3 regions of the Arthrobacter sp. 08Y14 genome follow, and region 1 is predicted to be linked to each of the others. Evidence: predicted binding sites of a transcription regulator. Region 1 holds the regulator's gene; each other region holds the start of a gene.

Region 1 (5,242 bases):
ATATTTTCGGAGGTCAGTCCATGGCCGAGGTAAGCGGCAAGCCGGTCCCGCAGTTCCGTGAATTCCCGGTCCGGGTAGCGGTTCAGGCCGGCCACGGCCCGCTCCACGGAGATCGCAATCGCCTCCCGCACGGATTTCGGCAGGCCATGCGTATTCTCGTTGACATTCAGCAGGATGGGCACATCCAACTGGGGTGCGCCATAGGGCGTCAGTCCGCGGAGGTCATCGCGCAGAGGAAGTCGGTTAAGTCTCGCCAGCTGTTCAGTCACCTGTACAGCTTAAGACTCGAAGGCGGAGCGGGAAGAATCTGCGGGCTGCACGCCCTGCCTTGTTACGTCCCGCGTTGTTGAGCACTGACTTGTTTGGCTCTGGGTGCTTCGTCCCGGGGTGTTGAGGACTGAGCGTTGCGGGCTCAGCGTTGTTGAGGACTGAGCGTTGCAGAGTCAGCGTTGTTGCGGACTCAGCGTTGTTGCGGGGTCAGCGTTGTTGCAGGCTCAGCGTTCAACGGGAATGTAAAGCTGAGCACCAACGATGAGGCGGGATTCGGTCAGGTTGTTGAGTTCCATGATGTCTTCCATGACATCCCGCGGGTCACGCTCAGGAGCGAACTCCTGCGCCAGGCCCCACAGGGACTCACCCGCACCCACACTGACCTGGACGGTTCTCGTCACGTCCGGCCCCCCGCTGGAGGCCATGGCGGGTGCGGTGAAGAATCCCAGCACAATGAGCGCAGCCGCCGCGGCGAGCATCAGCGGGAGGCCGATGAAAACCAGACGGCCCCTGCGGGTCAGGTGCAGAGAGTTCGTCTTGACCGGCAGGGAAGGACCTGAAGGCCGGGAAGAATGGAGGTGCCGTGAGGGAGCTGTGTTTGAAGCAGCTGTGTTTGATGCAGCTGTGTTTGATGCAGCTGTGTTTGATGCAGCTGTATGACTTGAATCAGCTGTGCGAGCTGTCGGGACTGTTTGGGTTGTCATGGCAACGCCTTTCCGGTTCGACCGCTGCGGGAAATACCCGAAGCCATATTCGAACGATTGGAAGCTGATCGACCTACCCGAACCTCCGCTGAGGGCGGCTGTCGAAAGTATGTTCGATTTCTGCTGAGTTATTTCTAGCACCTATCTACTAATAAAGTCGAGACTCGCTCGAACAAATGTTTGAAAACGCCTCGCTGCTCGCTTAACGTTGAGGACAAGAGGGAACCTTCAACAGGTTCTGCGGATCGAGCCGAAGCCCAGGCGCCGGAGCGGTTCCTCAGGATCACTGAATCAGCTGCCTCTGACATAACCGCCGGAACGGCTTGCACGGCCAAAACGTCCCGGCTTGTACCCGATTAGACATTTACCGACCAGCCCCGGCATTGCCGGGACCAGCTGACCCGAAGGGAACCCGACGTGGCCCGCAGGACTGCTTCCGAAGACAGCACCAACAAACCAGCTGCCACAGGCACCCGTGCGCGCGCCAAGGGGCTCACCCCCAGGCAGAAGACCGTCCTGGAGATGATTCAGCGGTCCGTGAGCACCAACGGTTATCCGCCCACCATGCGCGAAATCGGCGACACGGTTGGCCTGGCCAGCCTGTCCAGCGTGACCCACCAGCTCATGCAGCTGGAGAAGCTCGGCTACATCCGCCGTGATCCGAAGCGCCCCCGCGCCATGGAAATCCTCATTCCGCTGATGCTCCGTGACGGATCCTCCGGCACGGCAGCCGAAGAGGCGCCGGGGCGCCACGGCTCCGGCACGGACAACAGCCCTTCAGCCGGCGCTGCGGGGCGCGCCGGAGACCAGCGTGAAGAGGGCACAGGCCCAGCCCCGGCGCTGGCCTCGGTAACCGAGCTTGCCACCTCCGTTGATACCGCCATGGTGCCGCTGGTCGGCCGCATCGCCGCCGGCGGACCCATCCTTGCGGAGCAGGTGGTGGAGGACATCATGCCGCTGCCCCGTCAGCTGGTGGGACACGGTGACCTGTTCATGCTGAAGGTTTCGGGAGACTCCATGGTTGATGCCGCCATCTGCGACGGTGACTGGGTGGTTGTGCGCCGACAGCCGACGGCGGAGAACGGTGACATTGTGGCTGCCCTCCTCGACGATGAAGCCACGGTCAAGACCTTCCGGCAGCGCAACGGCCACACCTGGCTGCTGCCGCAGAACACGCAGTACGAGCCCATCGTGGGCGACCACGCCGTCATCATGGGCAAAGTTGTCTCGGTGATGCGCGCTCTTTAGCCGCCGTCCCAGCGGGATCCCTGCAGCGGAAAGCACGCAAATGGCGGCCGGAAATCTTCCGGCCGCCATTTGCGTGTCCATGTCTTTGCTGCCCGGCCTCACTGGCCGCAGAGTGCCGCGGTTACGTCCGCAGCCCGACTACCCCGCCGACAGCTCCTCGGCCGCCGACTGCTCTGCGAGCCGGCCCAAAACCGAGAGCACCACGGAGCGGTCCGTGGTGGACCAGAACGGCGGCAGGGCTGCGCGCAGGAAGCCCCCATACCGGGCCGTGGCCAGCCGGGAGTCCAGGACAGCCACCACACCGCGGTCCCCCGCCGCACGAATCAGGCGCCCGGCGCCCTGTGCCAGACGCACGGCGGCATGGGTCGCGGCCACGGACATGAACCCGTTGCCTCCGGCCTTGGCCACTGCTCGGGTGCGGGCGGTCATCAGCGGGTCATCGGGACGGGGAAACGGGATGCGGTCGATGAGGACAAGCCGGCACGCGGCTCCGGGAACGTCCACGCCCTGCCATAGCGACATGGTGCCGAAGAGGCAGGTGTCCGGCTCTTCGGAGAACTGCTTGACCAGTGAAGACATGGAAGATTCCCCCTGGCACAGGATGGGGAAATCCACCCGGGTGCGCATGGCATCGGCGGCATCTTCGGCCGCCCGCCGGGAGGAGAATAAGCCCAGCGCACCGCCGTTTGAGGCCTTAAGCAGCGCTTCGATTTCATCCAGCTGAGCCTCGGAGGTGCCCCGCTCCGGCTTGGGCAGGTCCTTGGCCACATACAGAATCCCCTGGCGCGGGTAATCGAAGGGACTGCCGACGTCGGTTCCGGTCCAGGACGGTGCACCCGGACCCAGCAGGCCCAGGGCACCGGCCACCGGCCCGAACTCGGAGCCGATCGCCAGGGTCGCCGAGGTCAGGACAACGGTGTGCCCGTCAAACAACCCTTCACGCAGCCGTCCCGCCACTGACAGCGGGGCAACGTTCAGGGTGGCGGGGGCGGTCTCGTCGGGCGGCGAAAAACCTCCCGACGGGGAGAAGGAACTGGGCCGGGACGCCCAAATCACCTCGCCGGCCGCCGGTGCCGAGATCAGCCGCTCGCAGACAGTCAGCACGGCCATAAGCCGTGAACGGGCCGTTTGCCGGCCGCCGTCTGCGGTTTCCCCGGGCTCGGGCTTGGAATCAGAGAGCGCCACTCGGCAGGCCTCGCGAACGCGCCCCACGGCCTGTTCCTGCTCTTCATTCAGTCCGCTCGCCAGCAGCCCGGAGGGAACACCCTCCATGGACTGCTCAAAGGCACGTGCTGCCTGCGCCAGCTCCTCTACGCTGGCAGAGGTGTGTTTGCGCGCTGCGGTAACAGCGGCAGTAATCACCGTGCCGGAGAGCTGGCCGGTGACGGCACCGGTGACGCGGTCCTGCAGTTCGTGTGCCTCGTCAATGACCACCACGTCATAGTCCGGGAGCACGGCCAGGCCTTCGAAGGCAGCAATCGCCAGCATGGCATGGTTGGTGATCACGACGTCGGCCACGGCGGCCTGTGCGCGGGCACGCTCGCTGAAGCACTCAGCGGCGACCGGACACTTCTGGGCTCCCAGGCACTCCATGGAGGTCACCGATACCTGCCGCCAGGCCCGGTCACTCACACCCGGGACCAGATCATCCCGGTCGCCGGTGTCAGTTTCGTCCGCCCATTCACGCAGCCGGACCACTTCCCGGCCCATGGCCGAGGTGGGAGCCGGTGAAGGGTGGGCGACGCCATGGTCATCTCCCAGCGTGAACAGGGCACCGGCGGGATCTTCCTCTTCAGGAAATCCCCCGCCGGTCTTGTGCAGGCAGACATAATTGCTGCGGCCCTTGAGCAGTGCCACGTCCACTTCGCGGGGGAGCTGCGGCTGAAGGGTCTTGAGCAACCGAGGCAGGTCCCGGCCCACAATCTGGGACTGCAGGGCCAGCGTTGCAGTGGACACCAGCGTCGGCTTGGTGCTCTCCAACGAGTGATGGATCAGCGGCACCAGATAGGCCAGCGATTTGCCGGTTCCGGTGCCCGCCTGAACCAGCAGGTGCTTTCCTTCGTCTATGGCCTGCGCGACCTGTCGGGCCATTTCATGCTGGCCCGGGCGGTTTTGTCCGCCCATGCCGGCAACGGCGGTGTCCAGAAGTTCCAGGACTTCGCCGGTGGTGTCTTTACTCATGGGTGACGAACGGCTCCAGTTCAGCAGCAAGGCCTTCGCGGACCATGACATGCAGCCGGGTTCCCGTTTCGGAGTGGTCCACGGACAGGATTTCAGTGTCCGGGCTGTGCAGCCGAGAGACCACGTCTCCGCGGTCGTAGGGAACCATCAGCGTCAGGTCCACCGCGGGGCGGGGAATTCCTTCGGAAATGGCCTGCAGCAGCTCGTCAATGCCTTCACCGGTACGGGCGGAGACCACCACGTGCCGGCGTTCCTTCTGCCGGAGGCGTTCCAGGACAAACGGATCGGCGGCATCGGCCTTGTTCAGGACGATGATTTCCGGGATCTTGCGGGCATCGACATCCGTCAGCACAGTGCGGACGGCGGCAATCTGGCCCTCCGGGTCAGGATGGGAGGCATCCACGACGTGCAGGATCAGGTCAGCGTCCGCCACTTCCTCCAGCGTGGAGCGGAAGGCTTCCACCAGCTGGGTCGGCAGCGACCGGACAAACCCGACGGTGTCCGCCAGGGTGTAGCCGATCCCGTCTTCGGTCTGTGCCTTGCGGATAGTGGGGTCCAGGGTGGCGAACAGCGCATTCTCGACGAGGACACCGGCATCGGTCAGCCGGTTCAGGAGCGACGACTTGCCCGCGTTGGTGTACCCGGCGATAGCCACCGAAGGAACCTGATTGCGCTGCCGGTTGGCCCGCTTGGTTTCGCGTGCAGGCTTCATGCCCGCGATTTCCCGGCGGAGTTTGGCCATCCGGGTGCGGATCTTCCGCCGGTCCAGCTCAATCTTGGTTTCACCGGGTCCGCGCGAACCCATACCGGCACCGGCACTGCCCACCTGGCCACCGGCC
Region 2 (5,242 bases), on a different contig from region 1:
CCGTCCGAATTGAAAATGCTGCCCGGGCCGGTGCGGGACTTCATTGCCCAGGCCTTCGGGGATGCCCTGCCGCCGATTTTCCTGCTCGGTATTCCGGCGCTGGGCGCCGGCCTGATCATGACCCTGTTCATCAAACAGATTCCGCTGTCCGAGACCGCGCGGGTGCGCCTCGGAGATGCGGAGCAGGAACCAACCGCCAAGTAAGCGTTAACCGGCACCAGGCACCACCGGCTAGGAGACCGCACCACATGTCCCACAAAGCACTTTCACCACGGATCGCCGCGAGCCCGGCAGCATTGGTTCCCGGCAATCCGGGGTCCGCCCCGGGTACGCAGCTGCAGGGTACGCGAAAGCGCGGACGGCACCGGGAGGAGGCCGCGCCGGCGCCGATGCCCAAACGGAACCTGCCCCTGGTCTTCACCGGGCTGGTGCTGTCCGTGCTGCTGGCAGCCCTGGACCAGACCATCGTGGCGACCGCACTGCCCACCATCGTGGGGGACCTCAACGGACTCGAGCACCTGTCCTGGGTGGTCACTGCCTACATCCTGGCAGCAACCATCGGCCTGCCGATCTACGGAAAACTCGGCGACCTGTTTGGCCGCAAGAGCATCTTCATTTTCGCCATTGTGGTGTTCCTGGTCGGGTCCATGCTGTCCGGGCTGGCGCAGGACATGGGGCAGCTGATCGGCTTCCGTGCACTGCAGGGCCTCGGCGGCGGCGGACTGATGATCGGCGCGCAGGCCATCCTGGGAGACCTCGTCTCTCCGCGCGAGCGCGGCAAGTACATGGGACTGATCGGAGCAGCCTTTGGGCTTGCCTCCGTTTGCGGACCGCTGCTGGGCGGCTGGATCACCGATGCCTGGTCCTGGCGGTGGGTCTTCTACATCAACCTGCCCATCGGAGCGGTGGCGCTCGCCGTCGTCGTCACCTCCCTGCACCTGGCCAAACCCCAGGGAGCCCGCTCCCGGCTGGACTACGCGGGTGCCGCTTTGCTGGCCGTTGCGAGCGCCGCCCTGATCATGCTCACCACGTGGGCGGGCACCACCTATGCCTGGTCAAGTCCGCAGATCCTGGCTCTGGCCGCATTGACCCTGGCTGCGGGTGCGGCATTTGTGCGGGTGGAGCTGAAGTCCCGGGAGCCGATCATGCCGCTGGGCCTGTTTCGCAACCGGAACTTCCTGCTGCCCGTGCTGGTGGGCATCTCCGTGGGCATCGCCATGTTCTCCACCATTTCCTACCTGCCCACCTTCCTGCAGATGGTCAACCGGGCAACTGCCACCGAATCCGGACTGATGATGCTGCCGATGATGGGCGGGCTGCTGCTCACCTCCATCGGCACCGGCCAGCTGATTTCCCGCACGGGAAAGTACAAGATCTATCCGATCCTGGGCTGCGCGGTGATCATTGCGGGGCTGGTGCTGCTGTCCCGCATTTCCGACACCACGCCGTACAGCTTCACGGCGCTCGGGATGCTGGTGATGGGCCTGGGTATTGGAATGCTGATGCAGAACCTGGTGCTGATTGTGCAGAACAGCGTCCCCGGCAGGGACATGGGGGCTGCAATTTCCGCGGCGAACTACTTCCGGCAGATCGGTGCCTCTTTTGGCATTGCGCTGTTCGGCTCGATCTTCATCCACCGCCTGGGCAATGAGATTGCCGCGGCGCCGCAGGGGGCGGGGGCAGCGGTGGGCGGGGACATCAATTCCCTGAGCCCGGCGACGCTGCGCGGTCTGCCGGCGCCGGTGCAGGACTTCATCGGTGCTGCCTTTGGACACGCGCTGCCGCCGATCTTCCTGCTCAGTGTGCCTATTGTCGCAGTAGCCCTGGTGCTGTGCCTGTTTATCCGGGAGACGCCGCTGTCCACCGTGGTCCGGACGGAAGCGGGGGAGGAAGTTTAGGCCGTCCGCGGAGGAATCCGGCGGCGGGAGTGCCGATTGTCAGATGATGGCCGTACACTGGAAACTGTTAGAACATATGTTCGAATTAGTTGATGTCCACAAACCAATTTTGGCCGCTGCGACGGCTTGGGTGCGGGCACGCCTGCGGCTGGGAGGAAGCTGGAATGGGTGTCTTCAGTGAGGCGGTAGAGGTGGTGTGCTCACCCGCCGGCCAGCCGCTTCGTCTTGTCTGGAGCGGCCGCACCTACAAGGTGGCAGCGGATCCCGTGCGCTGGTATGAGCGCCGGAACTGGTGGGATGAGGAAGCCCGGGCGGAACGCGGGCGTGGTCCGGGGCTGGTGGATTCGGAGATCTGGCGGGTACAGGCCCGGCTGACCCCGCGTTCGCCGCTGCGCACCCTGGATCTCTCGCATGACATCAGCTCCGGCCGCTGGCGCCTGATCCGTATCCATGACGCCCTGCGGGAAAGCGCCTAGGAACTGCCGGATATGAGCTTCACCCATCTGCATGCCGCCACCGCCTTCAGCGCCCACTACGGAGTGTCCTGGCCGGAGGAAATGGCGCAGGCCGCTGCGGCCGACGGTGCAGACGCGCTCGCCTGCACCGACCGTGACGGGCTGTACGGGACGGTCAAGCACCTGCGCGCCTGCATGGACGCCGGCATTGATCCGATTGTGGGGGTGGATCTGGCGGTGCTGGGGGAGCCGGATGCTTCCGGTGCCCGGCCGGTCACCGGAAGAGTTGTGGTCCTGGCCCGTGGCCGGCGGCAGGGAGCCGGCTACCGTGCGCTGTGCCGGCTGATTTCCGATGCACACGCCGGCACCTCAGCGTCCGCGGCACGCAAGGGCAGCAAACCGGTGGGGGTGACCATGGCGCAGCTGGCGTCACGGGCAGCGGGCGACGGCGGCGGTGGGGGGTCCGGTGCCCGCGGCCCCGGAGCCGGCGGTGACGCGGAGCCTCTCCTGACCGTCCTGGTGGGACCGCATTCCGACGTCGGCACCGCCATGCGCAGCCGCAGCTACGCCGTCGCCCGTACGCTCTTTCGCCGCTGGCAGGAGACGCTGCCGCGCGCATCGCTTGCCGTGGAGGTGGTGGCCCACCTCAGCGCCCCGGGAACCAACCTCAGCCTGGCCCACGCCGTGCGCATGTTCCGCCTGGCGGATGAAATGCAGCTGCCGGCCATCCTCACCAACGCCGTGCGCTACGTGGATGCCGACGGCGCCGCCACCGCCGATGTCCTGGATGCAGCCCGGGCGCTGACCTCCATGGGGCGGCTTTCGGATTTGCAGCCCAACGGACAGGGCTGGCTGAAGAGCGCCGCGCAGATGAAGTCCCTTGCCCGCGAGATCAGCAACGAGGCGGGCTACGGAACCGCCGGGGCCGCCCGGATGCTCCGGGACACGGAGGCGCTCGCCGATGCCTGCCGGATGGATCCGGTGCTGGACATGGGGTGGAAGCAGCCGGTGGTTCCGGAGGCCTCGGTGATCGGCATCAACAACGAACCCATGGCCGAGCTGGTAAGCCGCTGCGAAGCCGGCATCGGCCGCCGGTTCCCCGCACAGGATCAGGCCGCCGAAGCCCGGCTGCGCAACCGGCTGGCCCATGAACTGGGCATCATTGAACGGCTCGGGTTCGCCTCGTACTTCCTGACTGTCGCCGAGGTTTCCGCCATGATCACCGGCATGGGCGTGCGTGCCGCAGCCCGGGGCTCGGGAGCCTCCTCACTGGTGAACTATCTGCTGGGCATCAGCCACGTGAACCCGCTGGCCCATGACCTGATTTTTGAACGGTTCCTCTCCCGGGACCGTTCCACCCTTCCGGACATCGACATAGACGTTGAAAGTGCCCAGCGGCACAACGTCTATCACCGCATCTTTGAACGCTTCGGCGCCGAACGGGTCACCCTGATGAGCATGCAGAACGGTTACCGGGCGCGAGGAGCGGTGCGCGACGCCGGCATGGCCCTGGGCCTGGCCGAAGAGGACATTGGCGCCGTGGCCAAACAGCTGTGGCGCTTCTCGGCACGAAAGTTCCGGGAAGCGCTCGCGGAAAAGCCGGAGCTGCGGGACATCGCCGAACGGGTCCAGGGCAACCGGCAGCTGGATTTGCTGGTGGACCTGACCGAACGCCTGGACCGGCTGCCGCGGCACATTTCCATGCACCCGTGCGGCGTGATCCTGGGGGACACCTCCCTGCTGGACCGCACGCCGGTGCAGCCCTCCGGCCTGGGCCTGCCCATGTCCCAGTTCGACAAACACGACATGGATCCCATGGGCATGCTCAAACTCGACGTGCTGGGGGTGCGGATGCAAAGCGCCATGGCCTATGCGCTGCAGGAAGTGCGCAGGCTGCATCCCACCAGGGAAGACACCGTCCGCGCCGGGGCGCACCCCGCCGGGCCTGCGGGGAACGGCCCCGACTATGTGCTGGCGGACGGCTCCATTGACCTCGACGCCGTCCCCCTGGACGACCCTGCCACGTATGACCTGATCTGCAGCACCTACACGCTGGGATGCTTCCAGATCGAATCCCCGGGACAGCGGGAATTGATCGGCAAGCTCGCCCCGCGGGAGTTCAATGATTTGATCATCGACATTTCTCTGTTCCGGCCCGGACCCATGAAATCCGACATGGTGCGCCCGTTCCTGGAACACCGGCACGGCTGGTCCCCGGAGGTGTATCCGCACGAAGCCCTGCGGCCGGTCCTGGCGGAAACGCACGGGGTGACAGTGTTCCATGAACAGGTGCTGCGCACCTTTGACGTGTTCACCGGCTGCGGATTGGCCAAGGCCGACGAACTGCGCCGGCTGCTGGGCAACGAGGATGCCGAAAAGTCAGTGGAAGACTTCTTCCGCACCGAAGCAGCCAAGCGGGGCTACGGCGCCGAAGTCATCGACAAGGTCTGGGGCACGCTGAAGGCCTTCGGCAGCTTCGGCTTCTGCAAGGCGCACGGGGCAGCCTTCGCGGTGCCCACCTACCAGTCCGCGTGGCTGAAGACCCACCACCCCGAAGCCTTCCTGGCGGGGATCTTCGAACACGATCCGGGCATGTATCCGCGCCGCCTGCTCGTGGCGGAGGCCCGGCGGATGGGGATCCCCATCCTGCCGCTGGACATCAACCGCAGCGGTGCGCAGTACCGGGTGGAACGGGTGCCGGCGGTTCCGGCAACACCGGGGCATCCGGCCCGGTCTTCGAAGCTGGGCATCCGGCTGAGCCTGGCCGGGATCTACGGATTGTCGGCGGCAGAGCTGCGGCGCATCACCGCCGGCCAGCCCTACGATTCCCTGGCCGACCTGCGGGCCCGCGCCAGAGTGGGGCGGGCTACGCTGATGCGACTGGCCTCC
Region 3 (5,242 bases), on a different contig from region 1:
ACGCTCGGCGCGTCACAGGGACGTCCCCGCGTGAAGATCATCGACCGAACGGCCCTAGTAGCGGTGGCCCGCCGGGGCACTGCTTGACCTTTGCGCCGGTCCTCGACGGCTACGGCGAGAACGAGAATGAATACTCACTCTGCGCTTTCCGGTCCACGCTTAGCGGATGGGAGGCCAGACGCACCCTGGTCAAACGACGACATAAACGGGGTTTGTTACCCGAATAGTCCAGAAATGGAAAGAGACCCCCGAAAGGGTCTCTGACCTGGACTTGCTGTGGGCGATACTGGGTTCGAACCAGTGACCTCTTCGGTGTGAACGAAGCGCGCTACCACTGCGCCAATCGCCCCACTGTTGCGGCATCTCGTTTCCAGAACCGCAACGTCTAAAGATGCTAGCCCAGATTTCTCCTTACTCCAAACTGGTCACCGGTGCCGGAGGTGGACGGTCTTTCAGGATGCCACCGACTCCTGCCAGGGGTTGTGCGTAGTTACCAATGCATCCCCAGAAGGCATCAGGCGCAAACTGCGCGCAGGGAGCGGGCGACCCGCTTCAGGGAACATGGCGGCGAGCTTGAGCTGCCTGCCGGGGTGGCGCCGTCGTCGTCATTAGGGTCCGGTGCGTGCCCACACATCCAGCCAGCGCCCTGAAGTGCCGGTGCCGCCATTACGGTGCTCACCTGCGCGGACACACCGGGCGAAGTAAAGTCTCGCCAGGCGGACGGTTTCATCCCGATTGGACGCAGCCCAAAATCTCCAGTAGAGTCTTTCTTCGTTGGAAAGCGGGAGTTCGCCGCGAAAAGCGAAAGCGATTCGAGGTCTAATACTCCCACTTTTACAGCATGCGGACGTAGCTCAGCTGGCTAGAGCACCACCTTGCCAAGGTGGATGTCGCGGGTTCGAATCCCGTCGTCCGCTCGCAAGTCACTGTACAAACCGGTTGATTCTAACTGGTCGGCCTATGCTTACGCAGCGGTCACGGTGGGGTGGCCGAGAGGCGAGGCAGCGGCCTGCAAAGCCGTATACGCGGGTTCGAATCCCGTCCCCACCTCCACAGAGGACTTGCAAGCCCTTTGGGCGCGATTGGCGCAGCGGTAGCGCGCTTCCCTGACACGGAAGAGGTCACTGGTTCGATCCCAGTATCGCGCACTACAGTTTGGCGTTTTTGCGCACAACTGTGTTTTTGCGGACGTAGCTCAGCTGGCTAGAGCACCACCTTGCCAAGGTGGATGTCGCGGGTTCGAATCCCGTCGTCCGCTCTCTTGACTGCATCGAATCCCTTTGGGAGATTTGGTGCTTCAAGCGCGATTGGCGCAGCGGTAGCGCGCTTCCCTGACACGGAAGAGGTCACTGGTTCGATCCCAGTATCGCGCACGGACAACTTCGGTTGTCTTGATTTGCGGACGTAGCTCAGCTGGCTAGAGCACCACCTTGCCAAGGTGGATGTCGCGGGTTCGAATCCCGTCGTCCGCTCGCACAGTTGCTCTTCGGAGCGGTGTTTGAAGGAGCAGGCCATTGAATTGGTTTGCTCCTTCTGCGTTTAACTGCGATTAAGCGGTTGGGTTCCTTCCACGGACAGCCCTCTTCCTCCTCCACAGATGCCGATCGACGCTCCGTGGCCGCCCCTTTTCCACAAACTCGAACATGTGTTCGATGGTGCGGACTGATACTGAGAATCTTGGTCTATGGAAGAGGATCTGAAAGTCCGCACCACAGGAGCTGCATCTGCTGCCCCGGAGGACCAAGCACAGACCTGGTCAGGCGCAGGTGAGACCCACCCCTCCTTTTCGGCAGGCCAGGCAAGCCCGCCGATCCCGGCACTGAGCAGTCTGGTTCCCGCTGCGCAGCGTATTGTCCGCGATCTCGACGAGCGGATTCCCTTCCTGTCATCAGCGGAGCTGGTAACCGTCGCATCTGACGTTGAGTCACTGTCACGACTTGTCGACCATCTTCAGATCGTCGCCGCCGCTGCCCTCGAACGCGCGCGGATATCGTCCGTCGCAACTGATTCATGGACCCTCCCGTCCGGGAAACTCGAGCAAGAATTCAAGAACACGGCAGAGTACCTGCGTCACCGCCTTCGGATCAGTCGGCGAGAAGCATGGAGGCGCATTCGCCTGGGTTCTTCGCTCACTTCCACAACAAGCATTTCCGGGGAAACCCTCGAGCCGGAGTTCCCGGTGGTGGCCGAATGGGCTGGGCAGGGCCGGCTGGCAGGCGAAGCTGCACAAGTGATCAGCATGGCTATGAAGCGCGTACAGGGCTGCGGAACCCGTGAGGATCGTGCGGCCATGGAGGCAGCATTGACTGAAGTGGCAGCCAGCCAGGACCAGGACGTTCTCAACGTAGTGGCCCAAGCCTGGATCAATCATCTCGATCCTGACGGAACAGAGCCGTCCGAGCAGCAAAAAGCCGAGCTGCAGGGATTGTTTATCCGCCGGAGATACCGCGGGCTGCACCGAATAGACATATTTGCCACCGAAGACCAATTTGAAACCCTTATGACAGCGCTGGCGCCGGAGGCCAATCCGCGAGTCGATGCCACCAAGGCCACTGAGGGCTCCTGCGTGGACCTTGAAGGCAAGCCACGTGCAGTCCCGGCTGATCCCCGCAGCTACCCCCAGAAGTGCCTGGACGGACTAGTAAGCTCGTGCCGGTTGGCTCTGCTGTCCGGCAGGCTTCCCGCCAGCGGGGGGTCCAAACCGCAGGTCTTGGCTGTCATTGGCTACGACCAGCTAGGCGACCGTTTGACGACCGCCGGGGCGGGAAGCTCCAAGGCTGCGGGGACAAATCCGGACAGAACTCCCGAAAGCGGAATGCTGGCGTTCGCCGGACCTGTTCCGGCTCGTCAGATCCGCCGCATCGCCTGCGACGCGGATATCATCCCCGTAGTCCTGAGCGGTGAGGGCCGCGTTCTGGACGTTGGTGCCGCGGCCCGTTATTTTCCGCCGCATCTTCGCAAGGCATTGATTGCCAGAGACCGCGGATGTACCTTCCCAGGCTGTACCGCGCCTGCCCCATGGTGCGAGGCACACCACATCGAATATCACTCTCATGGCGGAGCCACGAGCACGGACAACGGCGTCCTGCTGTGCGGGTTCCACCACCACCTCATCCACCGGGAGAAATGGCGGGTGCGGGTCCGGCGCGGTGTCCCCTGGTTCGTGCCACCCACTTATGTGGATCCTTATCAAGCTCCCCTCAGAAACACCTACTTCCATCCGCTCCGGCCACCACAGTCAAGTGCATGAAACAGAATCCAGAAATCCGAAAGCCCCACTCCTTGGTCCTTATAGTCAGCGGGCCTATCATTGGTGGTGAACGGGAAACGTATGGTTTCCCCTGCGAAAGGAGGTGGTCCGTGTCTATATTTGACGGGCTCAAGGGCAAGGCCGGAGAGCTGAAGGGCAAGGCTACCGAGCTTGTGGGTGAAAACGCCGACAAGATCAAGGGCGGCATCGGTCACGCGGGGAAATTCGTCGACGAGAAGACCGGCGGGAAGTACTCGGACAAGATCGACGGCTTCCAGAGCAAGGCCTCGGAAGCGGTAGACAAGGTCGACCGCAATCAGGGGCCCGCCACGGGAACCGAACCCGGACCGACTCCTCCGGCCGTATAAGCTTCAGAGCACGACAAAAAGGACCTGGCTCCGCCTCTTTTGGCGGGACCAGGTCCTTCGTCGTTTATGGAGCGTCTCCGGCCTCCCAGCGGCCGGGCTCTTCCAGCGGCCGGAGTTTCCTGCCGGCCGGGTGTCCCTCCAGCCAGCCGGAATCCTTCAGCCCGGCAGTTAAGCAGCTTCTCCGGTCTGCCCTTCGCGCGCCAGCGCCGTAAGCCGCGAAACCGCACGGAAGTACTTCTTCATATATCCGCCGTTCATCATTTCCTCGGTGAAGAGCTGATCAAAGGGAACACCGCTGGCGAGGATCGGAACATCCTTGTCGTACAGCCGGTCAGCCAGCACCACAAATCGCAGGGCCACGGACTGCTCGGTGATGGTGGTGACGTTGTGCCAGGCAACAGCGTCCACCCCGTCGATGAGCTGACGGTAGCGGCTCGGGTGGACGGTGGAGAGGTGGTTAATGAGGGTGGCGAATTCGTCGTCGGCAACAACCTTGCCGCTGAACTCTTCAGCCACCCGGTCGTTAAGGTCAGCCTCACTCACGGGGTCCGGAGACTGGGGCAGTCCGCGGTGGCGGTAGTCTTCACCGTCAATGCGCACGACATCGAACTGGTCGGCAAGGACCTGGATCTCACGCTGGAAATCGACCGCGGCGAAACGCCCCTCACCGAGAGAACCCGGCAGGGTGTTGGACGTAGCGGCAAGCTTGACGCCGGCGTCGGCCAGTTCCCGCATCAGACGGGACATCAGGACCGTGTCCCCCGGATCATCGAGTTCGAATTCATCGATGCAGACGAGCTTGTATGCGCTCAGGGCTTCAACGGTTTTGCGGAACGAGAGGGCCCCCACCAGATTTGTGTACTCCACGAAGGTTCCAAAAGCTTTCGGCCCCTCAACAGCGTGCCACAGCGAAGCCAGCAGGTGGGTTTTGCCGACACCGAAACCGCCGTCGAGGTAGAAACCGGCCTTGGAGTCAGGCTTTCTTGCACCAAAGAGCTTGCGCAGGCCGGTGGGTTCGGGCACGTCTACGGCGACGGCGAAGTCCCGCATGGCGCTGACGGCCTTGGCCTGTGACGGCTGCGCGGGGTCAGGACGGTAGCTGTCGAAGGAAACTTCACCGAACCGGGGCGAGGGGAAAAAACCCTTGAGAAGTTCGTCGGTCGAGACCTGGGGAGTCCGCTCTGCAAGGTGCTCCACTCGTGCCACTGTGCGCAATTTCCGTCCATCCGATGTTATTAGCCGTCATATTGGGTCCCACGGTAATGCGGCCAGTGGTACCAAGCCCGCCGCCGGCAAAATGCCGCCGTTGCAACGATACGCCAAGAGGGCGTCTCCGCCCGTTACGGGACGCCCTGTTTCGGCGGCCGGCAAGACGCCGGTCCAGCTGCAGGAAGTTTTCGTCCGCCCATATCGTTAGGCTAGAGGTAAGCCCGTGCCGCCGCTTTCGCGTCCGGCAGCAATCATTTAACCCGAAAGAGGCCGCACACATGTCGATTGCCCCGGACACCGCTTCCAAGTTTTCCGAATATGCCCATCCCGAGCGCCTTGTTTCCACGCAGTGGCTGGCCGAGAACTTGGACGCCGACGGCTTGGTGGTCCTTGAATCCAACGAGGACATCCTGCT

The links. The regulator LexA, encoded in region 1, represses DNA repair genes until DNA is damaged. The targets are predictions, from matches to a motif close to TCGAACANNTGTTCGA.
Region 2: a site for LexA is predicted at 1,967-1,982, ahead of CXR03_RS11115 (DUF6504 family protein). Genes of this name have one in related genera too.
Region 3: a site for LexA is predicted at 1,638-1,653, ahead of CXR03_RS07730 (HNH endonuclease signature motif containing protein). Genes of this name have one in related genera too.

Annotation. Positions count from the first base shown of each region.
Region 1 is NZ_PJIX01000003.1:711,048-716,289, reverse strand. Features, by position in the region: gene CXR03_RS15630 (histidinol-phosphate transaminase) at 1-269, opposite strand, end outside; gene CXR03_RS18740 (LysM peptidoglycan-binding domain-containing protein) at 495-749, opposite strand; gene lexA (transcriptional repressor LexA) at 1,392-2,222, shown strand; gene CXR03_RS15615 (ATP-dependent DNA helicase) at 2,361-4,403, opposite strand; gene hflX (GTPase HflX) at 4,396-5,242, opposite strand, start outside.
Region 2 is NZ_PJIX01000002.1:993,840-999,081, reverse strand. Features, by position in the region: gene CXR03_RS11125 (MDR family MFS transporter) at 1-204, shown strand, start outside; gene CXR03_RS11120 (MDR family MFS transporter) at 249-1,898, shown strand; gene CXR03_RS11115 (DUF6504 family protein) at 2,063-2,374, shown strand; gene CXR03_RS11110 (DNA polymerase III subunit alpha) at 2,387-5,242, shown strand, end outside.
Region 3 is NZ_PJIX01000002.1:248,057-253,298, reverse strand. Features, by position in the region: gene CXR03_RS07770 (FAD-dependent oxidoreductase) at 1-87, shown strand, start outside; tRNA gene CXR03_RS07765 (tRNA-Val) at 278-349, opposite strand; tRNA gene CXR03_RS07760 (tRNA-Gly) at 844-917, shown strand; tRNA gene CXR03_RS07755 (tRNA-Cys) at 980-1,053, shown strand; tRNA gene CXR03_RS07750 (tRNA-Val) at 1,077-1,148, shown strand; tRNA gene CXR03_RS07745 (tRNA-Gly) at 1,185-1,258, shown strand; tRNA gene CXR03_RS07740 (tRNA-Val) at 1,302-1,373, shown strand; tRNA gene CXR03_RS07735 (tRNA-Gly) at 1,399-1,472, shown strand; gene CXR03_RS07730 (HNH endonuclease signature motif containing protein) at 1,685-3,250, shown strand; gene CXR03_RS07725 (antitoxin) at 3,361-3,618, shown strand; gene zapE (cell division protein ZapE) at 3,787-4,824, opposite strand; gene CXR03_RS07715 (sulfurtransferase) at 5,106-5,242, shown strand, end outside.